Regions from separate parts of the Sphingomonas sp. 67-41 genome, predicted to be linked through region 1. Evidence: predicted binding sites of a transcription regulator. Region 1 holds the regulator's gene; each other region holds the start of a gene.
What was found. The regulator LexA, encoded in region 1, represses DNA repair genes until DNA is damaged. The targets are predictions, from matches to a motif close to GTTCCNCNCTTGTTCT.
Positions count from the first base shown of each region.

Region 2: a site for LexA is predicted at 5,457-5,472, ahead of radA (DNA repair protein RadA). Genes of this name have one in related genera too.
Region 3: a site for LexA is predicted at 3,364-3,379, ahead of BGP17_RS00500 (Y-family DNA polymerase). Genes of this name have one in related genera too.
Region 4: a site for LexA is predicted at 2,288-2,303, ahead of uvrA (excinuclease ABC subunit UvrA). Genes of this name have one in related genera too.

Region 1 is NZ_MKWJ01000011.1:59,556-67,079, reverse strand. It holds gene BGP17_RS06055 (PilZ domain-containing protein) at 1-598, shown strand, start outside; gene BGP17_RS06050 (molybdopterin molybdotransferase MoeA) at 637-1,821, shown strand; gene lexA (transcriptional repressor LexA) at 1,880-2,572, shown strand; gene BGP17_RS06040 (ComEC/Rec2 family competence protein) at 2,593-4,704, opposite strand; gene gltX (glutamate--tRNA ligase) at 4,787-6,226, shown strand; gene BGP17_RS06030 (citrate synthase) at 6,260-7,524, shown strand, end outside.
Region 2 is NZ_MKWJ01000013.1:21,168-28,691, forward strand. It holds gene BGP17_RS07115 (monovalent cation:proton antiporter-2 (CPA2) family protein) at 1-1,237, opposite strand, end outside; gene BGP17_RS07120 (iron-sulfur cluster assembly scaffold protein) at 1,237-1,662, opposite strand; gene BGP17_RS07125 (hypothetical protein) at 1,728-2,204, opposite strand; gene BGP17_RS07130 (CvpA family protein) at 2,201-2,761, opposite strand; gene BGP17_RS07135 (lipocalin family protein) at 2,825-3,388, opposite strand; gene BGP17_RS07140 (hypothetical protein) at 3,430-3,981, opposite strand; gene radA (DNA repair protein RadA) at 4,068-5,438, opposite strand; gene BGP17_RS07150 (glycosyltransferase family 4 protein) at 5,618-6,769, shown strand; gene BGP17_RS07155 (DUF2218 domain-containing protein) at 6,815-7,132, opposite strand; gene BGP17_RS07160 (PadR family transcriptional regulator) at 7,210-7,524, opposite strand, start outside.
Region 3 is NZ_MKWJ01000001.1:93,494-101,017, reverse strand. It holds gene aat (leucyl/phenylalanyl-tRNA--protein transferase) at 1-646, opposite strand, end outside; gene BGP17_RS00510 (ParA family protein) at 643-1,377, opposite strand; gene BGP17_RS00505 (hypothetical protein) at 1,468-1,848, opposite strand; gene BGP17_RS00500 (Y-family DNA polymerase) at 1,973-3,358, opposite strand; gene BGP17_RS00495 (hypothetical protein) at 3,482-4,003, shown strand; gene BGP17_RS00490 (vWA domain-containing protein) at 4,171-5,772, opposite strand; gene BGP17_RS00485 (DNA-deoxyinosine glycosylase) at 5,872-6,369, opposite strand; gene BGP17_RS00480 (Mpo1-like protein) at 6,392-6,724, shown strand; gene BGP17_RS00475 (hypothetical protein) at 6,721-7,188, opposite strand; gene BGP17_RS00470 (RAG2 PHD domain containing protein) at 7,334-7,524, opposite strand, start outside.
Region 4 is NZ_MKWJ01000008.1:116,467-123,990, forward strand. It holds gene BGP17_RS04460 (hypothetical protein) at 1-286, opposite strand, end outside; gene BGP17_RS04465 (hypothetical protein) at 358-1,803, opposite strand; gene BGP17_RS04470 (hypothetical protein) at 1,805-2,128, opposite strand; gene uvrA (excinuclease ABC subunit UvrA) at 2,319-5,267, shown strand; gene BGP17_RS04480 (glycosyl hydrolase family 28-related protein) at 5,427-6,725, opposite strand; gene BGP17_RS04485 (hypothetical protein) at 7,150-7,524, opposite strand, start outside.

The DNA.
Region 1 (7,524 bases):
CTCGGTGCCTCGCGTCGAGCTGCACCAGACGATCTGCGTGCGCCGCGGCAACCAGGTCGAATTCACGCGCAGCCGCAACCTCTCCCAGGGCGGCTGCGGCTTCGAGACCGATATCGCGCTCCAGCTGGGCGATCTGGTGCAGATCAACTTCGACGGCCTGCGTCCGCTCGACGGCGCAGTGAAATGGTCGCAGGGCAATCTCGCCGGCGTCGCCTTTGACGAGGACCTGCCCTGGCAGGTGCTGATGCCGTGGCTGCGCCAGGTGCAGCAGACTCCGTCGCATCACACGCGGATCGCGATGATGCACGAGCCGACCGGGCTGATCCCGGACAAGCAGGCGATCCGCCTCGACGCGCCGGCACGCGTGCGCGAGGGCGTGCGCTGGTGGAACGTCAAGCTGCGCGCGATCACGCCCCAGCTCGTCGAGTTCGAGACGCGCGCGCCCTTTGCGACCGGCGCCCAGCTGTGGATCTCGCTGCCGAACATCGGCGGCGGCCCGGCTTCGGTGATCGAAACCGATGACCGCCACCGCTTCCTGTGCGAATTCCGCCTGCCGCTGAAGCAGCACGACCTGGGGCGGATTGCCGGCCGATCCTGAGGCTGGCGCCGTGCGCGGCGCTGGCCTAGGCCGGATCCATGTCCGCCTTCCTCCCCGTCGCCGAAGCCCAGCGCCGCCTGCTCGCGCGCGCCATGCCGATGGCGGAGGAGACATGCCCGCTCGCCGAGGCGGCAGGGCGATGGGCGGCCCGGGACGTGGCGGCGCTGCGCACCCAGCCCGCCTCCGATCTCTCCTCGATGGACGGCTATGCCATCCGCTTCGCCGACCTGCCCGGCCCCTGGGAGGTGATCGGGGAAAGCGCTGCCGGCCATGGCTTCGGCGGCGGGATCGGCCCCGGCCAGGCGCTGCGCATCTTCACCGGCGCCCCGCTCCCGCCCGGCGCCGACACCGTGCTGGTGCAGGAGGAAGCCGCCCGCGACGGCAGCCGCCTCGCGCTCGCCGGCGAAGGCCCGCCGCATCCGGGCAGCAGCGTCCGTCCGCGCGGGCTCGATTTCGCCCAGGGCGACCTGCTCATCCGCGCCGGGGAAGCGATCACGCCCGCCCGGATCGCGCTCGCCGCGATCGCGGGCCATGCCGCCCTGCCCGTCCGCCGCAAGGTGCGCGTCGCGCTGCTTTCCACCGGCGACGAGCTCGCTCCTCCCGGCACGCCGCTTGGCCCCGACCAGATCCCCGAGACCAACCGCCTGCTCCTCGCGGCGCAGCTCGCCGGGCTGCCGGTCGAGCTGATCGACCTCGGCATCCTGCCCGATCGCCAGGACGTGCTCGAAGCGGCGTTCCGCGCGCTCGACTGCGACCTGCTCGTCACCACCGGCGGCGCCTCGGTCGGCGATCACGACCTTGTCCGCCCCGCGCTGGAGGCCGCCGGCGCAGCGATCGATTTCTGGAAGATCGCGCTGCGGCCCGGCAAGCCGATGATGGCCGGTCGGCTGGGCGATGCGGCGGTGCTCGGCCTGCCCGGCAATCCCGTCTCTGCCTTCGTCACCGCGACCCTCTTCGTCCGTCCGCTGGTCGCGCGTCTCGCCGGTGCCGCCGATCCGCTGCCGCGCACCCGCACCGTTACCCTGGGCGAGCCCTTGCCCGCCACCGGCCCCCGCGCCGATTATCTCCGCGCCGAGCTGATCGACGGCCATGCCCGCGCCGCGACGATCCAGGATTCCTCGATGCTGCGCACGCTGGCGCGCGCCACCTGCCTGATCGTCCGCCCGGCGGGCGCTCCTGAGGCGAAAACCGGCGACTCGGCGGAAATCCTCGACATCGCTTGACAAGCAAGCGGAACATTGCAAAAACGTTCCCAGTCTGTTCCAGACCGGGAGAAACTGGATGCTCACGCGCAAGCAGCACGAGCTCATCTGCTTCATTGCCGATCGGCTTGCCGAGACTGGCGTGTCACCTTCGTTCGAGGAAATGAAGGAAGCGCTCGACCTCAAGTCGAAGTCGGGTGTCCATCGGCTGATCTCGGCACTGGAGGAGCGCGAGTTCATTCGCCGCCTGCCCAATCGTGCCCGCGCGCTCGAAGTACTGCGCATGCCGGAACGGGGCGAGACCAAGAAGGCTTCGGGAACGAAAACCGCGTCTCCCATGGCCTCGACTTCCGCAACTTCCGCGCCGTCGACACTCCCGGCTCCCGCCAATGACGTGGTCGAGATTCCCCTGCACGGCCGCATCGCCGCCGGCACGCCGATCGAGGCGCTGCAGGATTCGGCCATGCTGCCCGTTCCCGCCGCGCTGCTCGGCGCGGGCGAGCATTATGCGCTCGAAGTGGCGGGCGATTCGATGGTCGAGGCCGGCATTCTCGACGGCGACTATGCCCTGATCCGCCGCACCGAGATTGCCCGGGACGGCGAAATCGTGGTGGCGCTGATCGACGAGAATGAAGCGACGCTGAAATATTTCCGCAAGGAAGGCGCGATGATCCGCCTCGATCCGGCCAATCGCGATTACAATCCCCAGCGCTACCGTCCCGACCAGGTCCGCGTGCAGGGCCGCCTTGCCGGGCTGCTTCGCAAATATTGAGCGCCCGGCCCGGCTGAAAGCTAGGGATTTCGCGCCCCGGCAATGGGAGTGCGGGCCGGCTGTACCCTGGACGGATCGAGCCAGGGGTGCCGCCCCGCCCCGCGCACCATCGTCACCCGCCCGCTGGCAAAGGCGATCGCCACCCCGCCGGTCTTCGCCAGCGCCGGCCGGTCGAGCTTGAGCCAGCGCGGCATGCAGCCGGGCGGCAGGCGCCGGTCGCTGATCATCACGTCGACGCTGCGACACAGGGCGATGAACTCGGCCCAGGGCAGCGCATAGCCGCTCCGCGTCGCCGCCACGCGCCAGGCGCGGCCGCCAGCCCGATGCTCGATCATGCAGAGGTCCAGGCTGCATCGCGCGCCCGGCTGGTCGGCGAGCGCAACCGGCTCGGCATCGGAACCGCCCGTCTCCGCCAGCATGTCCCGGGTATAGTCCCCCGCCCGGTCGCGCAGCAGGGCCATGCTGCCATCGGGCATGCGAATCGCGAGATGCCGCCCGTCCCCGGTGACGATCAGATCGGGCGCGGGCGTGGCGAGCATCCAGGCCAGCCCGATCGCCAGCGGCACCGCGCCCACCCAGCGCACGCGGGTACGCCACAGGGCCAGCCACAGGCTGCCTGCCATCGCCAGCGCGAAGGCGCCGTGCGGCATTGCCGGCAGCGCCGCCACCGCGCCCGGCGCCGAAGCGGCGGTCCGGGCCAGCCAGAGCAGCAGGTCGAGCGTCCGCGCGGTGAGCCACCAGGCGGGATCGCCGAGCCCGATCAGGTCGAGCAGCAATGCCAGCGCCTCGAGCGGCATGATCACGAAGGTCGTGAGCGGGATGGCGACGATGTTGGCGAGCGCGCCATAGAGGCCGGCCTGGTGAAAGTGGAACAGCCCGATCGGCATCAGTGCCAGTTCGACCACCACCCCGGTGAGCAACAGCGAGCCGGCACCGCGCAGCAGCGCCGCGCCCCGACCCTCCTCGCGCTTGCCGAACCAGCGATGCATGCGCGGGCTCTCGTGCAACGCGACGATCGCCGTCACCGCCGCAAAGCTCAGCTGGAAGCTGGCCCCCGCCAGCGCCTCGGGCCAGAGCAGCAGCACGAGCAGCGCGCCTGCCGCGACGAGCCGCAGCGTGATCGCCTCGCGTCCCAGGCTGAGCGCCAGCAGCACGAGCAGCGCGGCGACACAGGAGCGGATCGTCGGCACTTCGGCGCCGGTGAGCCAGGTATAGCCGATCGCGGCCAGCGCCCCCGCCCCGGCCGCGACCAGCGGCAGCCGCCAGCGCAGCGCCAGCGTCGGGCTCAGGGCGAGCAGCTTGAGCACCAGCAGCATCGCCGCCGCGGTCACCGCCGTCACGTGCAGCCCGCTCACCGAGAGAAGGTGCGCAAGGCCCGAGCGCTGCATCGCCTCGACATCGGCTTCGGCGATCGCGCCTTCGTCCCCCGTGGCGAGCGCGGAAGCGATGCCGCCGCCGCTGCCGGGAATACGCGACTGGATATGCGCCGAGAGCGCGGCGCGCAGGTCCGCGCCCGATGCTTCGGCGGGCGCCACCACGTCCACCGGGGCAAAGCCCTTGCCCGTCGCCCCCAGGCCGTTGAACCATGCCGCGCGGGCGAAGTCGTAACCGCCCGGCACCGACGCGCCCGCGGGCGGCATCAGCCGGGCCCGCAGCCGCACCGTCGCGCCGCGCGCCACGCCTTCGGGCACGTCCTTCGCCGCCAGGTTCACGCGCACCCGCGGCGGCAGGTCGCGCCGGCCCGGCAACAGCGTCACCCGCACCAGCGCGCGCGCCGGCAGCGGCTCGACGGCCGCCACGCGGCCGGTCATCTCCACCACTGCCGGCCGCGCCAGCACGGGCGCCGCGACATGTTCCGCCCGCCACCAGATCAGCGCGCACCCAGCTGCCAGGGCAAGCCCGCCGAGCAGCAGCACCCGCCCCAGCCGCCCGGGCAGCACCAGCCCCAGCAGCGCCACCGCGCCCGCTGCAAGCAGGAACGCGATCCAGCGCGTCGCGTCGGAGAGCAGGAACCAGGCGGTGATCCCGCCGCCCAGCGCCACGGGCAGCCAGAGCGGCAACTGCGCCCGTTCCGCCTCGAGCCAGCGCTCGACTGCCTCCCCGGTCTGGCGGAACAGTGCCGCACCCCCCATTTGAAGGTGGGAAAACCCCGTGCTAGGGGCGCCTGCGGCGGCTGAATGGGCCATCGGAAATCTAGTCTGGGAGCAAGCGCGGTTGGGCGCAACATCTGATACGGGTGCGAAACGGGTCGTCACGCGGTTCGCGCCGTCGCCTACGGGTTTTCTCCACATCGGCGGCGCGCGCACCGCGCTGTTCAACCTGCTGTTCGCCCGCCATCATGGCGGCAAGTTCCTGCTGCGCATCGAGGATACCGATCGCGCGCGCTCGACCGAGCCGGCGATTGCCGCGATCCTCGACGGGATGCGCTGGCTGGGCCTCGATTGGGACGGCGACGAAGTCTATCAGTTCGCCCGTGCCGAGCGGCACGCCGAAGTCGCGCGCACGATGCTCGCACATGGCCATGCCTATAAGTGCTTCGCCACCGCCGAGGAGCTGGAGGCGATGCGCGCCGAGCAGAAGGCGAACAAGCAGCCCCTGCGCTATGACGGCCGCTGGCGCGACCGCGACCCCGCCGAGGGCGGCAACGCGCCCTATGTCATCCGCCTGAAGGCGCCGCGAGAAGGCGCGGTGACGATCGAGGATCATGTCCAGGGCCCGGTCACCGTCAACAACAGCGAGCTGGACGATCTCGTCCTGCTCCGTTCGGACGGCACGCCGACCTATATGCTCGCAGTGGTGGTCGACGATCACGACATGGGCGTGACGCATGTGATCCGCGGCGACGATCACCTCAACAACGCGTTCCGCCAGCTGCCGATCTATCGCGCCATGCAGGCGATCGAGGGAGGCTGGGAAGAGCCCCAGTACGCGCACATCCCGCTGATCTTCAATCCCGACGGCACCAAGATGTCGAAGCGCAAGAATGCCGTCGCGGTCGACGAATATCGCGACCAACTCGGCATCCTGCCCGAGGCGCTGTCCAACTATCTGCTCCGGCTCGGCTGGGGGCATGGCGACGACGAGATCATCAGCCGCGAACAGGCGATCGCATGGTTCGAGCTGTCCGGCGTCGGCAAGTCGCCCTCCCGCTTCGACCTCAAGAAGCTCGAGAATCTCAACGGCCACTATATCCGCGCCACGGACGATGATCGCCTCGCCGATCTGGTAGCCGCGCGAATCGGTTTCGAACTTTCGGAATCGCAGCGGGATCTTCTGCGCCGCAGCATGGCCGCACTGAAGCCGCGCGCCGCGAATCTCCTCGAATTGGCGGACGGAGCGGCCTTCCTGTTTCGCACCCGCCCACTGGAATTGGACGACGGTGCCCAGGCTCTGCTAGAGGGCGACGCGCGGGCGCTGCTGGCCCAGCTGCACGCCGCGCTTGACGGCGTGGAAAGCTGGGATACGGAAGCGCTCGAAGCGGCGGTACGCACCGTTGCGGAAGATGCGGGTGTCAAGCTCGGTGCGGCCGCGCAGCCTTTGCGCGCGGCGCTCACCGGGCGCCGGACGTCCCCGGGCATCTTCGACGTCCTGGCTCTGCTGGGGCGCGAGGAGAGCCTGGCCCGCATCGCTGATCAGATGACCGTGCCGGCCTGATTCCAGGCCCGGCCCAAAGATAGGACGACGTTTATGAGCGATACCGCGAAGCTGCAGGTTCCGGGGAAGGATGTCGAGTATCCGGTCCTGTCGGGCAGCGTCGGACCGGACGTCATCGACATCCGCAAGCTCTATGGCCAGACCGGCATGTTCACCTACGACCCCGGCTTCACGTCGACCGCGTCGTGCGAATCGGGCCTGACCTATATCGACGGCGACGAGGGCGTGCTGCTCCATCGCGGCTATCCGATCGGCCAGCTCGCCGAGCATTCGAGCTTCATGGAGGTCAGCTACCTCCTGCTGAACGGCGAGCTGCCCTCGCAGGACGAGCTCGACAAGTTCAGCCACACGATCACCCGCCACACGATGCTGCACGAGCAGCTGGCGACCTTCTATCGCGGTTTCCGCCGCGACGCGCACCCGATGGCGGTGATGTGCGGCGTGGTCGGCGCGCTTTCGGCCTTCTATCACGATTCAACCGACATCACCGATCCGCAGCAGCGGATGATCGCGTCGCACCGGCTGATCGCGAAGATGCCGACGATCGCGGCGATGGCCTACAAGTACAGCGTCGGCCAGCCGTTCCTCTATCCGCAGAACGACCTGAGCTACACCGGCAATTTCCTGCGCATGACCTTCGGCGTGCCGGCGGAGCCCTATGAAGTGAACCCGGTCGTCGAGAAGGCGCTGGACCGCATCTTCATCCTCCATGCCGACCATGAGCAGAACGCCTCGACCTCGACCGTGCGCCTCGCCGGTTCGTCGGGCGCCAATCCCTTCGCCTGCATCGCGGCGGGCATCGCCTGTCTGTGGGGCCCGGCGCATGGCGGCGCCAACGAGGCGGCGCTCAACATGCTGCGCGAGATCGGCCGTCCGGAGCGCATTCCCGAATATATCGCCCGCGCCAAGGACAAGAACGACCCGTTCCGCCTGATGGGCTTCGGCCACCGCGTCTACAAGAACTACGATCCCCGCGCGACCGTGATGCAGAAGACGGTGCGCGAGGTGTTCGACGCGCTCAAGGTCAACGACCCGGTGTTCGAAGTGGCGCTGCAGCTCGAGGAAATGGCGCTCAACGACCCCTATTTCATCGAGAAGAAGCTGTTCCCGAACGTGGACTTCTATTCGGGCGTGATCCTCTCGGCGATCGGCTTCCCGACCACCATGTTCACCGCGCTGTTCGCGCTGGCCCGCACCGTGGGCTGGGTGGCGCAGTGGAACGAAATGATCTCGGATCCCGAGCAGAAGATCGGCCGTCCGCGCCAGCTCTACACCGGCCCCGTGCAGCGCGATTACGT
Region 2 (7,524 bases), on a different contig from region 1:
CATAGCCCACCACCACGGCATTGGCGCCCTCGTGCTGCGGCCCCTCGACGCCTTCCACGCTCGGCGCGGGCTCGGTCCGCAGCCGCTTGGTCGCCATCATCAGGAACGGCGTGGTCGCCATCGACAGGGTCACGATCGCGCCGAAGATGCTCGCCGCCTGCCCCTCGATCAGCATCGCCGACTGGGCCTGGGCGAACAGGACGAAGCCGAACTCGCCGCCCTGGCTGAGCAGGACGCCCAATGCGAAGGCCTGGCGCCGCGGCATGCCGAACGCCATGCCCAGCCCCATGATGATCGCGGCCTTGGCGGCAATCAGCGCCAGTGCCATGCCGACGACGAAGAACGGCCGCTCGGCGATCGCGTGGAGGTTCAGCGTCATGCCCACGGCGAGGAAGAACAGCCCGAGCAGGATCGAGCGGAACGGCTCGACATCCGCCTCCAGCTCGTGGCGATAGGGCGAATCGGCCAGCATCACGCCCGCGATGAATGCGCCCAGCGCCGCGGAAAGCCCCAGCGCCTCCATGATCGCCGCGGCCGCAATCACCGTGAACAGCCCGGCGAAGATGAACATCTCGCGCTCGCCGAGATTGCCGATCAGCCGGAACAGCGGGCGCAACAGATAGCGGCCGGCCAGGATCAGGCCGATGATCGCCAGCACGGTATAGACGCCGAGCAGCCAGCCGGGGGTGCTGCTCTGATGTTGCGGGTTGCGCGAGAGCGCCGCCACGATGGTGATCAGCGGGACGATCGAGAGGTCCTGGAACAGCAGGATCGCGAAGGCGCGCTCGCCGAGCGGGGTGCGCAGGCGCCCCGCCGATTGCAGCATCGGCAGCACCTGCGCGGTCGAGGACAGCGCCAGCGGCAGGCCGAGCGCGAGCGCCGCGCCGATCGAACTGCCCGTAGCCAGCCACACCATGCCCGCGATCACCAGGCCGCAGATCACCACCTGCAGCAGGCCGAGCCCGAAGATGTCGCGCCGCATCCGCCACAATCGCGAGGGGCTGAGCTCCAGGCCGACCAGGAAGAGCAGCAGCGCGATGCCCAGTTCGGCGATGCCCATCTTGCTCTCGGCATCGCCGACCAGCCCGAGCACCTGCGGCCCGACGATCGCACCGGCGACCAGATAGCCCAGCGTGGCGCCAAGCCCGAACCGGCGGAACACCAGCACGAAGACCAGCGCGAAACCGAGCAGCGGCACATATTCGCCGAGCAGCGAAGCCTCGTTGGCGTGCTCCATCAGCCGCGCGCCCGCCGGGCGGCCTCGGCCGCCGCCTCGAAAGCGAGCAGGATTGCCGGATGGCGCCCGCGATGCTCCAGTGCCGGCGCGAACAGGTCGAGCCCCGGCCAGTCGGGCGGCGTGGCGCGTGCGCCGGACAGCCAGCCGGCAAGATCGTCGCGCGCGGCTTCGAGCTCCTGCGGCGAACGGCCGACGGCATGCGCCTCCATCAGCGCCGCCGATGCCTGGCCGAGCGCGCAGGCACGCACTACCATGCCGATCGCGGCAATCCGCCCGTCCTCGTCCAGGTTCACATCGACAGTGACGCGGCTCCCGCAGGCCGGGGAGCGTTTCTCGGACGACGCCATCGCGCCTTCCAGCCGCGCCTCGAACGGCACGGAAGCCGCTAGGCGCAATATCTCGGTGTTGTAGAGCGGCGCGTTCATCTCGTTCCGACTTAGGGGAGAGGCGCGCGAAGTGCGACCCCCCTGATGCATGGAATTCGCCCCGTTCACATGTCGAATTCGAAGAACCAGACCGTGGCCAGCCCCTTCTCCGCCCGCAGCACCAGCGCTCCGCCGCGCGCCTCCTGCGTCTCGATCTTCGCGCCCTCGGCATCGGCCGGCAGATGGGCCGGCCACCACGGCACGGGCGGCGACAAGGGGCCGCCTGCGCTCCCGTCGAATGGATCGCGTCCCGGCCGCAGCGTTCCTCCACCCAGCACCGTGGCGGCAAACCGCCGGGCTTCCGCCTCGGGCAGCTCGAACCGCATCCAGTGCCGGCAATCGACGCCGCATTGCTCGTAGTAATGAAGGTGCCGGGCGTCCGCCGGCAGCGTGCCGGGGCCGGTGAAGCGGATACGCGCGCGATCCGCATCGGCCACTTCGTCGGCCGGCGGAGTCTTGATGCACGCCCGGCAGAAATCGAGCGGCGATTCGCAGCCAGCGAGCGCCAGCAGCGCCAGCGCCGCGGCCGCCCGCCGGCTCATTGCGCGTTGCCGGCGGCTCCGGTGCCGTTGTCGACCTCATCCCCGAACACCGGCTCGCCCTTGCGGCGGCGATCGACGAAATCGGCGATGCTGGCGCTGGTGGCGTTGAGCAGCGGATAGGTGGTCGATTTCGTGATCCATTGCGGCCGATTGGCCGGGCCGCCGCTCACCGTGTCGAACAGCAGCACGATCAGCAGGAAGCCGATGCTGACCAGGATCAGGCCCTTGAGCGCGCCGAAACCCAGGCCCAGGGCACGGTCGATCGGGCCAAGGAAGCTCTCGCGGGTTCGCGAGCCGATCGCGCGGGCGAGCAGCCGTCCGCCGAAATAGGTGACGCCGGTCAAGATCACGAAGGCGAGCACCGCCCCGCCCTGCTCGGTGCCGACCACCCCGGCCAGCGCCGCGGCGAGCGGCGTGTGGAACAGCTTGAGCGCGAGCACGATCAGCAGCCACGCGACCAGCGCCAGCACTTCGGTGACGAAGCCGCGCAGGAAGCCCAGCACGGCGGCGCCGCCGATCGCGAGCAGCACGATGATGTCGAGCCCGGTCAAAGTCATTGGAACACGTCCCTCCCCGGGGACGGCCTATAGCGGAGGATGGATGGGAAACGGGAGAGGAAATCAGCCCTGCCGGGTGATCCGCAGCGCCCAGCGGTCATAGCCGAGCTCCTCGACGCGCTTCATGATCGCCTGCGCCAGCGCCGAGGAGGGCACCGCCTCGCGGCACAGCACCCATAGATAGCGCCCGCTCGGTTCGCCGACGATCGACCATGCATACTCCTCGTCATGATCGAGGATCCAATAGTCGCCGGTGTAGAGCGGACCGAAGAACGAGACCTTCAGCTTGGCGTTGGTCGCCTCGTCGGCGACGACGGCCTTGCCCTCGGAGACGCTGCGATCGCCGTCCGGCCAGCCCTGGGTGCCGCTGTTGGTCACGCTGATCTTGCCGTCCTCGAGCAGCGCATATTCGGCGGTCACGGCGTCCAGGCCCTTCTCGAAGCGGTTCTCGTGCCGCGCCAGCTCGTACCATTTGCCGAGATAGCGCGTGAGATCGACCGGCCGCGCCGGCTCGGGCACCTTCTTGTTGATCACCGGCGGGCGGGTCGCGCGCGAATAGAGGAAGAGGCCGCCGATCGCGGCGACCGCGACTCCCGAGGCGATGGAAATGGCAGTGCTTCGCTTCATTCCGTCAATGTGGGGCGTAAGGCGCGGAAAGGATAGCCCTCTCAATGATAGGGCGTGCAGCTCCGCTCCCTCTGGTTCCACGGCGGGATGATCCGCACCCGGCGCTTGCCGTAATAGCTGAGGTCCATCGACACGCGCACCGGCACGCCCTTGCGGGTGTAGATGTCCTGGTCACCCCATCGCTCGTTGCCGGTCTCGCAATGCATCCAGCCCCGCCGCTGCAGTGCCTCGACCAGCTTGTAGATCTCCTTCTGGTCCCCGTTCCGCCACAGGGTCAGGTGGTCGAAGCCGCCGCGCCCGTCGCTGCCGATCAGGTCGATGGCCGCGTCATAGGGGCCTTCGCCGACCACCATCAGCCCCGCGCGGCGGCAGCGCGCGCGGAACGCGTCGATCTTGACGCATTCGGTGAAGCCGGCGCGCCGCGCATCCGCCGCACTGCCGCTCACCGGCAAGCCTTCGAACGCAAGCGATGGCGGCGGGGTGCGGGCGGGCTCGGCGCCTGCCCACAGGATCGCCCCCATCAGCGCCACGGCGCAGGATGTCGGCACCAGCATCCCGGGGCGCGCCCATTCGCCGGCCAATTCTCGCAACATCGATCGCCCCGCCAATCTGCTTGCGATACGATATTCTATAGCCCGGCAAGCGATTGCAACCCCTTGGCAATTGACGGAGCCGCGCCCTAACGCCCCAGCAGATGATCGACGAACTGGCCGAGCGACTTGAACCCCGCCAGTTGCAGCCCTCCCTTGTCCTTCGCCTGCACGGCGGGGGCGAGCGCGCGGCCGAAGCCCAGCTTCGCCGCCTCGCGGCAGCGCAGCGCGCCATGTGCGACGGGGCGCACTTCGCCCGACAGCGCGATCTCGCCGAACACCACGGCGTCCGCCGCGATCGGCCGTTCGGCCAGCGCCGAGACGAGCGCCGCCGCCACCGCCAGATCCGCCGCCGGATCCTGCACCCGATAGCCGCCGGCGATGTTGAGATAGACTTCGCAGGTCGAGAAGCTGAGTCCGCAGCGCGCCTCCAGCACCGCGAGGATCATCGCCAGCCGCCCGCTGTCCCAGCCGACCACCGCGCGCCGCGGCGTCGCGCCGCTCGCCAGCCGCACGGTGAGCGCCTGCACTTCGATCAGCACCGGCCGGGTTCCCTCCAGCGCGGGGAACACCACCGTGCCGGTCACATTCTCGTCGCGCGACGTGAGGAACAGCGACGAGGGATTGGAGACTTCCTCCAGCCCCTCGGTCTGCATCGCGAATACGCCGATCTCGTCGGTGCCGCCGAAGCGGTTCTTCACCGCGCGCAGGATGCGGTACTGGTGGCTGCGCTCGCCCTCGAACGCCAGCACCGTGTCGACCATGTGCTCGAGCACGCGCGGGCCGGCGATGCTGCCGTCCTTGGTGACATGGCCGACCAGCACCAGCGCGGTGCCGCGCTCCTTGGCGAAGCGGATCAGTTCGCCCGAGGCGGCACGCACCTGGCTCACCGTTCCCGGTGCGCCTTCGATCAGGTCCGAATGCATCGTCTGGATCGAATCGATGATCAGCAGCGCGGGCGGCGCGCCCTCGCCCAGCGTGGTCAGGATGTCGCGCACCGAAGTCGCCGCGGCGAGCATCACCGGCGCCTTGCCCAGGCCCAGCCGCCGCGCGCGCAGCCGCACCTGGTCCGCCGCTTCCTCTCCCGAGACATAGGCGACGGAGAGCCCCCGCGAAGCGATCTTGGCCGCCGCCTGGAGCAGCAGCGTCGACTTGCCGATGCCGGGATCGCCGCCGATCAACGTGGCGGAGCCCTCGACGAAGCCGCCGCCCAGCGCGCGGTCGAACTCGGCGATGCCGGTCGAGGTGCGCTCGGGCAGCGCGATATCGGTGTTGAGCCCGGTCAGCTGGATCGCCCGCCCGCCGGACTGGAGGTTGTGGCGGGCCTGGAACGGCGTCACCACCGCCCCGGCATCCTCCACCATCTGGTTCCACTCGCCGCAATCGCCGCATTGCCCGGCCCATTGCGAGGAGACCGAGCCGCAGGCCTGGCAGACATAACGCTTCTTGAGTTTCGCCATGCCCGCGAGACTAGCGAGAGAACAAGATAGGAACAAGCCTGGAAACGCCCGTTCGCCGGGCGACGGGGGCGGGGCCGGGACCCTGCACGCGATACCGACGGTTTCTCCACCCCTCCTCCACAAAGGAGAACTATGCGCCAAGGTTGCCCCCCGGGCCCGCGGGCGGTATCGCGCGCGCCATGAAGCCTACCGACCTCCGCGTCGCGCTGTTCAGCGGCAACTATAACTACGTCCGCGACGGTGCGAACCAGGCGCTCAACCTGCTCGTCGGCTATCTGCTCGATCAGGGCGTGAAGGTCCGCGTCTATTCGCCGACCACCGACACGCCCGCCTTCCCGCCGACGGGCGATCTGGTGAGCGTGCCCGCGCTGCCCGTGCCGGGCGGGCGCGACGAGTACAAGTTCGCCAAGGGCATCAAGGCGGTGCTGCCCGACCTGGAGGCCTTCGCCCCCAATCTCGTCCATGTCTCCGCGCCCGAGATACTCGGCCACCGCGCAGTCACCTGGGCGCGCCGGAACAACATCGCTTCGGTCGCCTCGGTCCATACCCGGTTCGAGACCTATCCAGCTTATTATCATATCGGCTTCGTCACGCCGCTGCTGATCTGGACGCTCACGCGCTTCTACAACCGGTTCGACACCGTGATGCCCACGGGGCGCGGCATGGAGGAGCTGCTGCGCAGCTGGGGCGTCGAGCGGCCGATGCAGATCTGGTCGCGCGGCGTGAATCACGATCGCTTCAATCCGGGCCGGCGCAGCCTCGAATGGCGGCGCGCCCTCGGCATCGCGGATGACGAAGTCGCCGTGAGCTTCCTCGGCCGGCTGGTGCTGGAAAAGGGGCTCGACATCTTCGCCGAAGTGGTCGGCGAGTTGCAGCGGCGCGGCGTGAAGCATCGCGTGCTGGTGATCGGCAAGGGCCCCGCGCAGCAATGGTTCGCCGATCGCGTGCCCGACGCGGTGTTCGCCGGCTTCCAGGCGGGCGACGATCTGGGGCGTGCGGTCGCTTCGATGGACGTCTTCTTCAACCCCTCCCTCACCGAGAGCTTCGGCAACGTCACGCTGGAGGCAATGGCCGCCGGCGTGGCCGTGGTCGCCGCCAATGCGGTCGGTCCGGTCGGCATGGTGGAGGAGAATGTGAGCGGCCTGCTGGTCGATCCCGGCAAGGGCGCGGTGGGCCGCTATGCCGATGCGATCCAGCATTATTGCGAGAACCATGCCGCGCGGAAAGCCGCGGGCGCGGCCGGGCATGCGATCGCCGAGACCTATCAATGGGACGCGATCAACCAGAAGGTGCTCGACGCCTATCTCGAGGCGATCGCGCGGCGGGGGTGAGAAAATGCGGGGACGCGGAAGCGATGCGAGTCCCCGCCTCAGGCGTCACTTCCACGCATATCGCAGCCCGTCCTCGCGAAAGGCGAACCGGTCGAGATGGCGCTCCACCGCCCCCTTCAGCCCCTCGAGCTGCTCAGGCGAGCTGGCGTCGATGCGGATGTCGAGCCCGGTCTCGGCGACGTTGAAGGTCACCACCGCGTCGCCGGGATGGTCCGCGCCGCGCGCATCCTTCGGGAAGATCACCGTGCCGTTCTCCGGCGTGAACTCCACCTGAAGGCTGTGCTCCCAATGCTTGCACAGCTGCTGCAGATAGCGGCTGGCATGTGCGGTGGGGGCCAGCGTCTCGGCCGAAAACAGAGTCATGGTCATGCGCTTCGTCTCCATCGGCGGCGGCACGATCCCGAGCCGCCGCCTCAGCATTTCAATCCGCGGCACCGGGCTCAGAGCCGCTCGATCTTCCGCGCCGCCTCGTCGAGGATCTCCGCGACACCGTGCAGCATGTCGGCATCGACGCTTTCACCCGCAAGACGTTCCTGCAGCACGGCACGCAGATTGCCCATCGCGCGGCGGATCGGGCCGCCATGGGATCGCTCGCGCAGCCCCGCCAGTTGCTGGAGCCGCTCGAACAGCGCCGCCACTTCCTCGGTCCGCTCGGCGAGATGCGCCGTGCCCGCCTCGGTGATCGCGAACTGCTTCTTGGCGCCTTCGCTCTTGCTCTCCTCGATCAGGCCCATGTCGTCGAGCATGGTGAGGGT
Region 3 (7,524 bases), on a different contig from region 1:
AGAAGTCGCCGTCGACCGAAGGCGCGCCGACCGAGAGCCCGGCAGCCGAATCGCCCAGCGCCCCGGCCAGCAACGCGACATAGTCGTCACGCGGAATCTCGACCGCGCCCAGCGTGGTGAGATGCTCGGTGATGAACTGGCAATCGAGCAGCGCGAACCCGCCGGCTCCGAGCCGTGCGACGAGGTGCGCGAAGGCCACTTTCGAGGCGTTGGGGATGCGGGTGACCATCGATTCCCCGAAGAACGCCCGGCCCAGCGCCAGGCCATACAAGCCGCCGGCGAGCGTATCGCCGTCCCAGCATTCGAGCGAATGCGCGAAGCCGCGGCGATGCAGTTCGAGGAAGACGCGTTCGATCGGGCCGTTGATCCAGGTGTCCGGCCGGTCGGCGGCGCTCTCGGCGCAGAGCCGGATGATGTGCTCGAACGCGGCATCGGCGGTCAGGCGGAAACGGCCGGACTGGATGACCTTCCTGAGCGAGCGGGACAGGTGGAAGCCGTTCAGCGGCAGCACGCCGCGCAGCTTGGGCTCGACCCAATAGACGCTGGCCGCGCTGCGGTGATCGGCCATCGGGAAGACGCCCATGGCATAGGCACGCAGCACCAGGTCCGGATCCAGCTCCTGCTGGGGCGGCTGGGCGCGGCTCAACGCTTCTTGCCCGCCAGCCGGCGCTCGATTGCCTGCCACAGCCCGGCAAAGGCCTGGGCGCCGAGGGTACGGGGGGCATAGTCGCCCACTGCGGCGCGGTGCACGCTCATCGCCTCGACGATGCTCGCCATCGGAATCACCGGCCAGTCGGGGCGCGCGGCCACCGCCTCGACATGGAGTTTCCGCCGGCGGTCGACCATCGAATGGACCGGCATCAGCGGCACCTTGCCCCCCTTGCGGGCGAGATGCGCCGAAACCTCCTCGAAGGCACGGGTGGAGAGCGGGGAGGGGATCACCGGCACGACGATCAGGTCGGCGGCGCGCATCACCTGCTCGCTGGTCTCGGTCAGGCCGGGCGGGCAATCGAGCAGCATCCGATCATAGGCCCGGTCGAGTTCGGCGAGCAGCTTGGCCAGCCGCTTCTTCTTGTCGAGTTCGTGGAAAGTCAGGTCGAGGCCGCGCAGCGACGTGTCCGCGCCGATCAGGTCGAGCCGTTCGGTACCGGTGTGCTGGACCAGCTTGGCCGGCGCCACGTCCTTGGTGAAGATCGCCTGGGCCTGGTCGCGGGTCTTGCCCTGCGGCTCGACGAGGAAGGTGGCGGCGGCCTGGGGATCGAGGTCCCAGAGCAGGGTGCGGCGCGCGGACAGGGTGGCGGAGGCCCAGGCCAGGTTCACCGCCAGCGTCGTCTTACCGACACCGCCCTTCAGGCTGTAGATCGCGACAGTCGCCACCCGGATTCGCTCCCTTCGCCTTCAAGCCTCGCATGAAAAAGGGCCGGCGGGAATGCCCGCCGACCCTCGGATGAAAACACTGTACCGCGATCAGGCGTGGCAGGCGCGCGAGCCCTTGCCCGGAATCTCGATCGTGGCGTTCTTGGCGGTGCCGGTGACCTTGTAGCCGCCCGCGGCGACGAAGGGCTGGCCGGCTTCCGGCGCCTTGAGCATGGTGCCAGGGCCGTCCTTGGCCTCCTTGATCAGGACCTGCTTGTCGCCCTTGTAGAAGTCGGCGAACACGACGGTGTTGTCCTTGCAGCGCATCGAGACCGACGAAGCGATCGACGGCGGCAGCTCGACCTTGGGAGCGTTCTTCAGCGCTTCGGCCTGGGGATCGGGCGCGGTGCCCGAGACTTCCTCGGGCTTGTTCTCACAGGCCGCGAGCGACAGGAGCACGGCGGCGGCGGCAAAAAAGGGGGCTTTCTTCATAGCGGGCAGGAGCTTTCGTTCACCATGCAAGAATCGTCAAGCGATTCGTGTTATAGAGTTACATTCCAATTGTGCGGTGCGGTATCACGCCTGGAATATTGCGATCGCATGACCGACACCGATGTCATTCATGGAATTCGCTCATTTCCGGAATACGTCCGAAAGCGATCTTTGTCCCTACCCGATCGATTCTGCCGCCGTGCAGCGGGCCGACCGAAATGGCGTTGCGGCCGAATCTATGGTTAATCCGGTCCATCGCGCGGCTGAGTGCGAGCGTGCGCGTCTCGCGGGCCAGCGGATCGTCCGGATCGAGCGCGGCGAAGAGCGAACCCTGCTCGCCCTCCACCGCCGCGATTTCGCAGAGCGTCACGCCCACCATGCGCAGCCGGAAGCCGCCCGGCCGGCCGCGCCCCGCTTCGGCCAGGCGGGGGAAGATCTGGTCGAGCGCATGGAGGATCACGAAGCTGTCCTGCGTGTCCGGCAGGCGGATCGAGGCGCGCCAGCCCGACTTGTCGTCCTCGAACTTGCCGTGGAGCACCAGCAGGCGCGCGCGATAGCCCTTGCGGCGCAGGCGGCTGGCGGCCTTGAGCGCCAGGCGGCGCGCGGTGAGCCGGGTGGGCTCGAGCCCGCGCCTCTGCGGGCTGAGCACATGGCTGTGCCCGATCGTGCGGCTCTGGGTCGGCTTGTCGGGCAGCTCGACGCCGTGGAGCAGATACCAGAGCCGGTCGCCATTGACGCCGCCCCAGGCATTGCCCGCGTCGCGCGGGCGGCGCTCGCAATATTGCCGGATGTCGAGGATGCCGTCCTGCGCCAGCCGCTTCTCCATCTTGGCGCCGATGCCGGCGATCTCGCGCAGACGCAGCGGATACAGGCATTGGGGGAGCTTGTCCGCCGTCAGTACCACCAGGCCGTCGGGCTTCTGCATGTCGGAGGCGAGCTTGGCGAGGAGACGGTTCGGCGCGATGCCCACCGAACTGGTGAGGCATTCGCCGACATGCATGCGGATTCCCGCCTTGATCCGATGCGCGAGCGCCACTGCGGCCGCCGGATCGTTCTCATTGTCGAGCAGCCGGCAGGCGACCTCGTCGATCGAGCAGACATGGGTGACGGGAATGTGCTTCCCTATCTCGGCCAGCACCGCCTCGTGGAACTCGACATATTTTTCGTGCCGGGCCGGGGTGATCCGCAGATCCCGGCACAGGCGCTTGGCCTCCCAGACCGGGGTGCCGGTGGAGATGCCGTACCGCTTCGCCTCGACCGAGGCGGCGATGGCGACGGTGGTGTCGCTGTCCACCGGCGCGACGATCACCGGGTGCCCGCGGAGATCGGGGTTCAGCTGCTGCTCGACGCTGGCGAAATAGGAATTGAGATCGAGATAGAGCCAGCGCAGCGGCCGGGGCGGGAAGGCGAGGATCGGTGGCGGATCACGGTACGGGGCCCCGGCTCCGCTCTCTTCGAGCACCGGCGGGGGCGGCGAAGGGGCAGCGGCAAGGCGACTCGCGTCGATCATGGATTGGAACAATATAGGAACATTGTCTTGTCGGACAGCGGGAATGAAGAATTGGGGGCGCGGCCTGCCGCTTGACCCGGCGGGCGCGGCCCGTGCAGGGTCGCGGCCGAGGGAGGATGGTAAATGCGCGCATTCGCCATTGCCGCGCTGCTCGTGCTGGCGAGCTGCGGATCGAGCGAGAAGACCGAAGCGCCGGCGGCCAAGCCGAGCCCGGCCGGGCCACGACTGGGCGATATCCCACTCGACGCGCCGCTGCGCGCCACCGACAACGCGCTGACCTGGTCGCTCGAGGTCGCGCCCGGATCGATCACGCTCACGCGCTTCGCCGGGCGCGGGACCGAGGGAAGCGTGACGCAATTCTACCCTGTCTCGCCGCAGGTCCAGGCGGGGAAGGCGGTGTGGACCACCAAGGACGTCGCGGGCGCGCCGGTGACGATCACCTTCACCGGTACGCGTTGCGTCGAAGGCGGCGATCCGGCGATCGAGCGACCGTTAACCGCCGATATCCGCATCGGCGACAAGCAGCTCCATGGCTGCGCGGGGGCACGGCCGGCGGACGGGCTGAATTCGCAACCGCCGGTGGCGCCGGGGAATGTCGCCGACAATGCGGCCGGGTCAGACCATGCGGTGGTGAACCGGCGCTAGGTTGAGAACTCCAGGCAAGCCTTTGAAACTACGTCCGTCACCCCCGCTTTCGTGGGAATGACGCGTTGGCGTGAAGCAAATGGGTGCCGCGGCCCGGCCTCAAGGGGACGAAGGGCCGGGCCGCGGCGGCCGGCGGCGCCCTGGATCGCCGCCGGATGCGGGGGAGGCTAGAGTGCCCGATCTTCCCCGCGGCCTGCCGTCGAAGCGGTACGCGCCTGGGTGTTTGCGAGATCGACCAGGCGCAGGAACTCGCTCCGCCACCAGGCTTGCTGGCTGAAGCCCCATTGCGTGCCGGCGAGGCGCCTGATGTCGGCATAGCCCCAGTCGCCGAGCAGATCGTCGCCGCGCAGTTTCTGCGCGAAGCCGGCCACTGCCACCGCAAAGGCCAGGTCGCCGCGCGGCATCGGGGCGTTCCGCAGCTGGCCGGCGTCGACCGGCCGGGTGATCAGGCGCGAGGCGCCGCCCTCGGGCAGCTTGTAGCGGAGCCGGACCTGGGCCAGTTCGCCCTGCGCCGTGCCCGTATCCGGGGTTTGGCCTTCGGGCCGGCGACTGGCGGCGAAATGGCGCTCGGGCAGCCAGCCCTTGGCGCCGGCGGGGACGATCTCGTAGATCGCGGTAACCTGATGCCCGGCACCGATATCGCCCGCGTCCACCTTGTCGTTCTGGAAATCCTGCTCGCGCAGCGCGCGATTCTCATAGCCGATCAGGCGATACTGGCGCACTGCCGCCGGATTGAACTCCACCTGGACCTTCACGTCCTTCGCGATGGTGAAGAGCGTGGAGGCCAGCTCGGTGTCGAGCACCTTCCGCGCCTCGTCGATCCCGTCGACATAGGCATAGTTGCCGTTCCCCTTGTCGGCGATCGACTCCATCATCGCATCGTTGAGATTGCCCTGGCCGAAGCCGAGCACGGTGAGGGTGATGCCGTCGTCGCGGTTCTTCTCGATCAGCTGCTCGAGCTGCGTCTGGTCGGTGATGCCGACGTTGAAATCGCCGTCGCTGGCGAGGATCACGCGATTGACTCCGTCCTCGCGGAAATTCCGTCGCGCCATCGCATAGGCGAGCTGGATGCCTTCGCCGCCCGCCGTGGAGCCGCCGGCGCTGAGATCGTTCAGCGCCGCGCGGACCTCGGCGGGGCTGGCGGTCGGCTCCAGCACCACGCCGGCAGCCCCGGCATAGACGACGATCGAGACATGGTCGCCGGCCTTCATATTGTCCGCGACCATGCCGAGCGCGCGCTTCACCAGCGGCAGCTTGTCCGGCTCGTTCATCGATCCCGAGACGTCGACGAGGAAGACGAGATTGGCGGGCGGGCGCTCGCTGGGGCTCAGGTCGTAGCCGCGCAGGCCGATGCGCAGCAGCCGGGTCTCGGGGTTCCACGGCGTCTGCGCGACATCGGTGGTGATGCTGAACGGCGCGGCCCGATCCTGGGGCAGCGGATAGTCGTAGCGGAAATAGTTGATCAGCTCCTCGGCGCGGACGGCATCCTTGGGCGGAAGCTGGCCCTGGGTGAGGAAGCGGCGGATATTGGCATAGGCGGCAGTGTCGACATCGACGGCGAAGGTGGAGACCGGCTCCTGCGCCACTGCGCGGACCGCCGCCACGTCGTTCCGCGCATAGCGCTCCGCGCTATCGGGCGCTGCGGCGGAATCGGCTTCCGCCATCTGCTGCGGGCCGGACCGGTAGCCGACCGAACTGCCTTGCTGGCTGTTGCAGCTGGCGAGAAGGGTCGCCGGAATAGCAACGGAAATCAATAACTTGCTACGCATGCATTCTCTCCTTGCCCAATTGATGCCATAATCTCGCCGTAAATGTGGCATGATTGCGGCGGAATCGGCAAGTGGAAAATTCACAGCGTTTCGATAGGATTATTCGAGCAGGCTGCGCAGCGCCTCCCAGTGCGGCAACTTCTTCTCGAAGCCGATGGTGTGGAGCGGACTCGACGAAGGCAGGGCGACGATCGCGTAGCGCTGCGCGGCGCTGCCCAATTGCCGCGAGCCGGTGCGGAATGCGGTGCCGCCGTTGAAGGCGATCGCGCGCAGATTTGGCAGGGTCGCGGCCAGCGCGGCGATGTCATGCCCCTCGACGTCGCGCAGCGCCGCGTCGGTGCTGCCCATGCGCCGCGCGCTGGCGACCACGTCCCACAGGCCGATATGCGCAGCGAGCAGGGCGCCCAGGCGGGCGTCATAGTCGAGCGCGGCAAGGTCGCGGCCGGCGGCGGGGGAGGCCAGGCGCCAGAACTGGTTCTGCGGATGGGCATAATAGCGTTGCTCGGCAAGCGAACGCTCCCCCGGGAGCGAGCCGAGGACGAGCAGGCGGACATGGGCATCGACCACCGGCGGGAAGCTGTGCTTGCGCGGATCCATGATGTCGCGTTAGCCTCTCGCCATGGCAGGCACCATCACCACCTATCGCGAGTTCTGGCCCTTCTATCTTCGCGAGCATGCGAAGCCGAGCACTCGGGCGCTCCATTATGTGGGCACGATCCTGACGCTCTGGTTCCTGTTGCTGGCGCTGGGCGGGGCCGGATGGTGGTGGTGGCTGGCGATTCCGCTGGCGGGCTATGGCTTCGCCTGGGCCGCGCATTTCGGTGTCGAGAAGAACCGCCCGGCGACCTTCACCTATCCGCTCTGGTCGCTGGTCTCGGACTATCGGATGTTCTTCCTGTGGTTCGCGGGAAAGCTGGACCCGCATCTCCAGCGAGCGGGCGTGTCCGCCTAGCCCTCGGCGAGCACCCGGCCGCCCAGCCGGGCAAGCGCCGCGCCGAGCGGGCTGCAGGGATAGGGCATCGGTTCCGACAGGAAGATCAGGTCGGCGGCGCCGTCATGCTCCGAGGCGAGCGCGGCGATCGGCTCGGCGATCTCGAAGGCCAGGCTGGTGGAAGGGTGGGCGGCGAGCTCGGCCTGCCAGCGGGCATGGCGGATGCCGGCGGTCCACAGGGACACGCCGCGGCCCTCGATCGCAACGAAGCCCAGCGCGCGGGCAGCTTCGGCGGCGCGGAGCAGGCGGCCGCCATCGGCGCAGTCGAGATCGAGCATGCGCACCGCCCGATGGCCATGGTTGCGGAATTCGGCGAGCGCCCGCGCGATGCGCGCGTCGCAGGGGCCGGATCGCGATCGCTCCGGCTCGGTCGACAGGCCGGCGCGGCGCAGCAGGCCGCCGAGCGAGAATTGGGTGGCTGTCATCGGTTCTTCTCCTGGGTGCCGGACCGGGTCCTCAGCGACAGGGATCCCGGAATCCGGCGATGGGGTGGGGCGCTCCGTTGCGCGGCAGGCGCAGCAGCAGGGCGAGCGCCAGGGTGAGCGCGAGGAGCGCGGTCACGGCCGCGCATCAGTGCGACAGGATCGAATGGAGCGGCGCGGTGGCGAGCACCATGCGGGCGCCGGGAAAGGCGCGGCATTCGGACAGGGCGAAGCGGACCGCCGCGTCGCGCGAGCGGAACAGGCCTTCGAGCATCCCCCCTTCTTCCTGCACGACCCAATGGCCCTGGCGATCCTGGCCGACGCGCAGGACATGTTCGG
Region 4 (7,524 bases), on a different contig from region 1:
CCATCCCCAGCCACACCGGCGCGGCGGCAAGCGCGGCGACCAGCTCGCGCAGGGCATCGGCCAGGTCCTTGATCGGCAGGCCCGTCGTCGTCCCGCCGACAAGCCCGGTGCCGTCGGCCTGGACGATCGGCGCCTTCCACCGCCTATATGCTTCGATCAGCGCATAGAGCGTGCCGGCGGCAAAGCCCGCCGCGAGGAACCATTTCCCCCACGCCGCCGCCGTCGCCGCCGTGATGAGATAGGTTTGGCAGAATTCTCCGAACGGAGTCATGGCCGTCGTCGTCATCTTCATCCTCCCGATCGCGCTTCCGCATCCCACGGAAGCCATGCCAACGCGAAGCACCGGCCGACCACGCCTCAATAGATGAGGCCCAGCCCGATGCTCAGCACATCCTCCTTCTCGTAGGAGAGTTCGTTGCGCCCCTTCGAATAGGCGAAGCCGATATCGACGCCGGCCGTGGTTTCCGTCCAGAAACGGAACTTCACGCTCATGTCGAGCCGCTCGATATGCCCGGGCTTGCCGTCGAGGATCGGCAGGATGCGGTAGTTGACCGATCCGAGCAGCGCAGTCTCGCCGCCGGTGGGCACGAATGCCTCGAACGAGGGCCGCACGCCCAGCGCGACGAAATTGTCATAGTCGCCCCGCTCGATGCGCCCCCGCCGCAGGATGCGCGACGCCTCCAGGTCGATCTGCAGCCGGCAGCGGGTCTTGAGCCAGCCGAGCTTCGCGCCATAGCTCTCCAGCCCGCAAATGCCGATGTCCGCGTCCAGCACCGGCCGGAACAGCATCGCCCCCTTCAGCCGTGCGCCATCCTTGGCGAAATCATAGACGGTCGCCGCCTTGGCATCGACGAACAGCTTCGCCGCGGCGGCGTTCGGCGTCAGCTCGGCGCTGGTCAGGAAGCCGGCCTCGAAGGCATCGGTATCGCCATCGCTTTCCTTCGCACCCGGATCGAGCTTGGGCAGGGGCCGCGTCCGCGAGCGCGACAGGACGTAGCGATCGTAGAGATAGACCGTGTCAGCCGAAGTCGCGGGCGTGATCCGATAGCCGAGAGTCGCGTCGATCCGGAAGTTGCTCACTTTCTTGATCGAGCCATCGTCGAGGATCGTGTTGGTGCGGTCGACGGCGATCGTCGCGGCGCCCGCGGTCTTGCGGTCCTTGCCGGTCAGCGCCAGTTCCTCGGGCTTGGCCCGGATCGCCCAGGCATAGGGCGCCGTCACCTTCTCGGCGGATGCGATATAGCCCGGATCCGGCGTTGCCGGCGGCCGGCAGGTGAACGTCCAGCCGGGCGCTTCCTCGCGGAACAGGAAGCCGCGGCGCGCCGGGTGCGGTGCGATGGCGAAGGCATCGTCCTCGCTCGCCTTTGCCATCAGCCGGGTCTCCAGCTGCTGGATCGCCCCCGCGATCAGATAGGCGTCTTCCGCGGGCTCGGCCGCCCCCATGGCGATGCGTCCCAGCCGGGCGACCACGCCTTCGCGCTCCAGGTCGCGGAAGGCCTGGTCGGGATGCGCGGCTTCCGCGCTGTCCGGATGACGACGCAGCTGCTCGAGGATCCGCCCGATCCGCGCGTCGCGCTGCGCCTCCGCGCCCTGCCAGGCCCAGTCGGCGGGGCGCCTGCCCGCCTCGACCAGCAGCGCCTCTCCGAGCGCCGCCTGATCGATGGCCTGGCCGACCCGGCCCAGGCACGCGCGGGCGATCACCGCGTCGGGCGCGGGAACGTCGCGTGCCCGGGCGGGCGCAGCCGCACCGGCCAGGGCGCCGGCAAGCACGGCAAGGCCGGCGATGCGCGGAGGGCGGACCATGTCAGACCTCCAGCCGCTCGAGCGCACGCACGCTCGCCCGGCGATCGGCCAGCGCGGCGAGATAGCGCTGGAACTCGATCATCGGCTTGTCGAAATGATTGTCCTTCGCCGCCGCCGGCACATTCACCGAGACGCCGCTGGGCAGCAATGCGTTGAAGGCGGCGACGATCCTGCTGGCGGCGGCGCGCCAGCCCGGCGCGGTGAAGCCCCATTCGGGTCCCGAGGGCACGATGCCGTCCCAGGCGTCGCTCTGCTCGGGAAAGCGCTCGGCGACATAGGATTGGATCGCGTCATAGGCGTGCTGGAATGCAAGCGGCGTGGCCATGGTCGGTCTCCCTGATCTGGCGCCACCATGCCGCGTCCCCGTCCCGGCCGCGCGTGACGGCCGTCACGCCGCCGCAACCCGCACCGCCCTTGCCGCGCCCGCCCCGTGGCCCCACATGCGATCTCGCGCGTTGACCTCGCCGGCGTGCTCCCTATAATCGGAACATAACTGGAACAGTCAGGCTTCCCGCATGCTTACCCACATCTCCGTCCGCGGCGCGCGCGAGCACAATCTGAAGGGCGTGGACGTCGACATTCCGCGCGACACGCTCACGGTGATCACGGGTCTTTCGGGCTCGGGCAAATCGAGCCTCGCCTTCGACACCATCTATGCCGAGGGCCAGCGCCGCTATGTCGAGTCGCTGAGCGCCTATGCCCGCCAGTTCCTCGAACTGATGCAGAAGCCCGATGTCGATCATATCGAGGGCCTGAGCCCCGCCATCTCGATCGAGCAGAAGACGACGTCGCGCAACCCGCGCTCGACGGTCGCCACCGTCACCGAGATCTATGATTACATGCGCCTGCTCTGGGCGCGCGTCGGCATTCCCTATTCGCCTGCCACCGGCCTGCCGATCTCGGCGCAGACGGTGAGCCAGATGGTCGATCGCGTCCTGGCGCTGCCCGAGGGCACCCGGCTGCTCCTCCTCGCTCCGGTCGTGCGCGGCCGCAAGGGCGAGTATCGCAAGGAGCTCGCCGAATGGCAGCGCGCCGGTTTCCAGCGCGTCCGCATCGACGGCGAGACCTATCTGATCGAGGAGGCCCCCGCCCTCGACAAGAAATACAAGCACGACATCGAAGTGGTGATCGACCGCCTCGTCGTCCGCGACGATATCGCCACCCGCCTCGCCGAGAGCTTCGAGACCGCGCTCAAGCTCGCGGACGGGCTGGCCTATGTCGACCTGGTGGACGCCAGCGTCGCCGAAGTGACGGGCGCCCGCGTCCAGGAAGCCCGCGCCGAGTTCAACGCCACCGGCGGCAGCCTCAAGGGCGCCGGCATTCCCGACAACCGCATCGTCTTCTCCGAGAAGTTCGCCTGCCCCGTCTCCGGTTTCACCATCCCCGAGATCGAACCCCGCCTCTTCTCGTTCAACGCGCCCCAGGGCGCCTGCCCGGCATGCGACGGCCTGGGCGAGAAGCTGGTGTTCGACGAGGATCTGGTCGTCCCCAATCACGATCTCAGCATCAAGAAGGGCGCGGTCGTCCCCTGGGCCAAGTCCAACCCGCCCAGCCCCTATTACATGCAGGTCCTCGGCAGCCTTGCCCGCGAGTTCGGCTTCAGCCTCGACACGCCCTGGCGCGACCTGCCCGGCGAGGTCCGGCTGATCATCCTCCACGGCACCGGCGGCAAGCCGGTCACCCTCACTTTCGTCGACGGCAAGAAGTCGTACGATGTGAAGAAGCCGTTCGAGGGCGTGATCGGCAACCTCAACCGCCGCATGCTCCAGACCGAATCCGCCTGGATGCGCGAGGAACTGTCGAAGTACCAGGCGGCCCATCCCTGCGAGACCTGCGGCGGCGCCCGCCTCAAGCCCGAGGCGCTGGCGGTCAAGATCGCGGGCGAGGATATCAGCCACGCCACGCGCCTCTCGGTGGTCGACGCACTCGGCTGGTTCAAGGCGCTCCCCGCCACGCTGACCGACCAGCAGCGCGAGATCGCCCGCGCGATCCTGAAGGAGATCGACGAGCGGCTGGGCTTCCTCAACAATGTCGGCCTCGACTATCTCAATCTCGATCGCACCTCGGGCACGCTTTCGGGCGGCGAGAGCCAGCGCATCCGCCTTGCCTCGCAGATCGGCTCCGGCCTGTCCGGCGTGCTCTACGTCCTCGACGAGCCGTCGATCGGCCTGCACCAGCGCGACAACGACATGCTGCTCGCCACGCTGCGCCGGCTGCGCGATCTCGGCAACACCGTGATCGTCGTCGAGCATGACGAGGACGCGATCCGCACCGCCGACTATATCCTCGACATGGGCCCGGGCGCCGGCGTCCATGGCGGCGAGGTCGTCGCGCGCGGCACGCTCGACCAGATCCTGACCGCCACCGGCTCGGTGACCGCCGACTATCTCAACGGCACGCGCGAAGTCCCGGTGCCGACCAAGCGCCGCAAGGGCACGGGCAAGAAGCTCACGGTCGAGAACGCCACCGCCAACAACCTCCGCGGCGTCACCGCATCGATCCCGCTCGGCACGTTCACCTGCATCACCGGCGTCTCGGGCTCGGGCAAGTCGAGCTTCACGATCGACACGCTCTATGCCGCCGCCGCGCGCCAGCTGAACGGCGCCCGCCTGCTCGCCGGCAAGCATGACCGGATCACCGGCCTCCAGCACCTCGACAAGGTGATCGACATCGACCAGTCGCCGATCGGCCGCACCCCGCGCTCGAACCCGGCGACCTATACCGGTGCCTTCACCAGCATCCGCGACTGGTTCGCGGGGCTGCCCGAGGCCCAGGCGCGGGGCTACAAGCCGGGCCGGTTCAGCTTCAACGTCAAGGGCGGCCGCTGCGAGGCGTGCCAGGGCGACGGCGTGCTCAAGATCGAGATGCACTTCCTGCCCGACGTCTATGTCACCTGCGACGTCTGCCACGGCGCGCGATACAATCGCGAGACGCTGGAAGTGAAGTTCAAGGGCCGGAGCATCGCCGAGGTGCTCGACATGACGGTCGAGGACGCAGTCGAGTTCTTCAAGGCCGTCCCGCCGATCCGCGACAAGATGGCGATGCTGGCCGAGGTCGGCCTGGGCTATGTCAAGGTCGGCCAGCAGGCGACGACGCTCTCCGGGGGCGAGGCGCAGCGGGTGAAGCTGGCCAAGGAGCTGGCACGGCGGGCCACCGGCAACACGCTCTACATCCTCGACGAGCCGACCACCGGCCTGCACTTCGAGGACGTCCGCAAGCTGCTCGAAGTGCTCCATGCGCTGGTCGAGCAGGGCAACACCGTGGTGGTGATCGAGCATAATCTCGACGTCATCAAGACGGCGGACTGGATCCTCGACCTGGGTCCCGAAGGCGGCGTCAAGGGCGGCGAGATCGTGGCCCAGGGCACGCCCGAGGACGTGGTGAAGGAACCGCGCAGCTTTACGGGCAGGTATCTGGCGCCGCTGCTTAAGGTGAAGGGGAAGGAGCCAGTGGCCGCGGAGTGACCCAATCCCCCTCTCCCTTCCGGGGAGAGGGGCACGCAACGAGCACCGCGGAAGCAATGGCGGGGGTGATGCCCCCCGCTACGCTTTCCTTCATACGTAACACTCCGCTAAGCCCCACAAGTCTCCACCGGCGGGCGGCAATGGCGCGATCACCTCGTACTAGCTGACTTTCAGCGTGTTGGTCGATGTGTCGTGATACACCAGCCCGGTAACGCCCGCTGTCGTCGGCAAGCCGAGCGTCGACACCACCGCTCCCAGATTGGCGCGCGTCCACCGTATAGGCGTGGCGCCGAGGTTTGCCGAAGCCTGGGTGGAACTGCTGGCGAAGTTCACGTCCGTGGTGATGAAGTTCGACAGCGCAACGACATCCGCCTTGCCAGCATCGCTCAACGAATAGCCCTCGACATCGATATCGTTCGAAATGAAGCGAACGCCATCGCCCGCCGCCGCGATGCCGATCGCGTTGCCTGGCCCCGTCGCCCGGATCATGTTCGCCTGGACGCTGGTGCCAGCACTCGCCACAATTGCCACGCTGCCCTCCTCGGCAACATCGGTGTAGATTCGGTTTGTCGCGATCTGGGTGAAGGATCGATCCGCCCCGGTGAGCGGGAAATTGATGATCCCGAACTGCGTCCATTGCAGAATCGTGTTGTTGTTGAGCTGATGGCGCGCCGTCGGACCGGTATTCACAGAGGCGCGGATGCCGATATTGTTGTTGACCACGATGTTCGAGGTCACGAGGCAATCGAAGACATAATCCTCGATGTAGATGCCGACCGCGTATTCCGAGGCTGCACCTTCGACCCGATTGTGACCGACGATGACTTCTCCGTTTTCTCCGGAACCGGTATTGTGGCCGACATAAATGCCGATTCCGCGATTGCCGATCACGGTGTTGTTGGTCACGCGGGAGGCGCGAACCCGTCCTTCCAGACCGATCGAAATCCGGCTCGTTTGGCAATCACGGACGATGTTGTTGTCGATGACGAGATGGTCGCAGAGCTCGGTCGCGTTCCAATAGGTGGAGACGATGCCCTGCTCAGCAACATCGTAGACCTCACAGTTCCGGACCGTCACGCGGTTCACTGCATTCAAATTGATGCCGTTCCCATGGGTATCGCTGGGGCCGGGCGTATAATTGGAACGGTTGCCGTTGATCGAAAGATTTTCGATAAGAACGTCGTCGACCACCGCAACGGCAGCGGGATAGCCATTGGCGACACGAATGCCGTCTATCCACGCACCGACCAGAATCGTCGAAAGACCGATCCCGTCGCCATAGATATGCAGGTTGCCGGTGGAGAACGCGAAATGGTCGGTCAACAGATAAGTGCCGCGGGGGATATAGACGACGCCACCATTCAGGGAATCTATCGTCGATGCAACCAGCTGAAACGCTGGAGTGTCGTCGGTAACGCCGTCACCGATTGCACCAAAATCCTTTACATTAAATAACATGCAAGCCTCCTCGGTTTCCGATAGGCACGGCACCATCATCGGAACAAAGAGAGAACTTTCAGGCATAATCCAACATTGCACGCGAATTTTCCAGTTCGCGATTGCCAAGCCCTGCGCAACATCCGTCCGCTGGGCTGATCAAGCAAGAAGCAGGTCACCTTCGCCAGGCAGCGCAGCCATCGACCAGTCGCCGATCGGCCACACCCCGCGCTCGAACCCGGCGATCTATGCCGGCGCTTCACCAGCATCCATGACGGGTCCCCGGGGTTCCCCGAGACCCAGGCGCGGGGCCGCAAGCCCGGCCGTTTCAGCGTCAACGTCAAGGGAGGCGTGCACGGAAGGAGCCCGTGGCCCCGGAATAGCGCTTCCTCTTCCCGCCCCGGGGCGAGGGTTGGGGAGAGGGGCAGGTTGCCCCTCCCCTCGCTCAATAGAAGCGCGCATAGACCTTGGCGCTGCCGAAGCTGCCCCGGCAGTATCGCGCATTGCTGGGCCAGGGCCTCCTGCCGTTGCGATATGACCAGCTGCTCGATTCCCAGCCATAGGTGATCAGCAGCCTGCCCGGCCGCGCCTGCACCTGCTGGCCGATCCAGCGGTCGAACGCCGCCTGCATCAGCCCCTTCACCCGTGCCGCGTCACCGCAGTTGCGCACGCCGGACCAGGTGCCGATCGCTCCGGCCAGGTCCGCGCGGGCGATCTCGATCCGGGCGGTATCGGCATCGGCCGGCAGCGCGTCGCGCGCCAGCTCGCTGGGGGCGAGGGTCTCTTGTGCCTGCACGCCCATCGGCACCAGCAGGGCGGC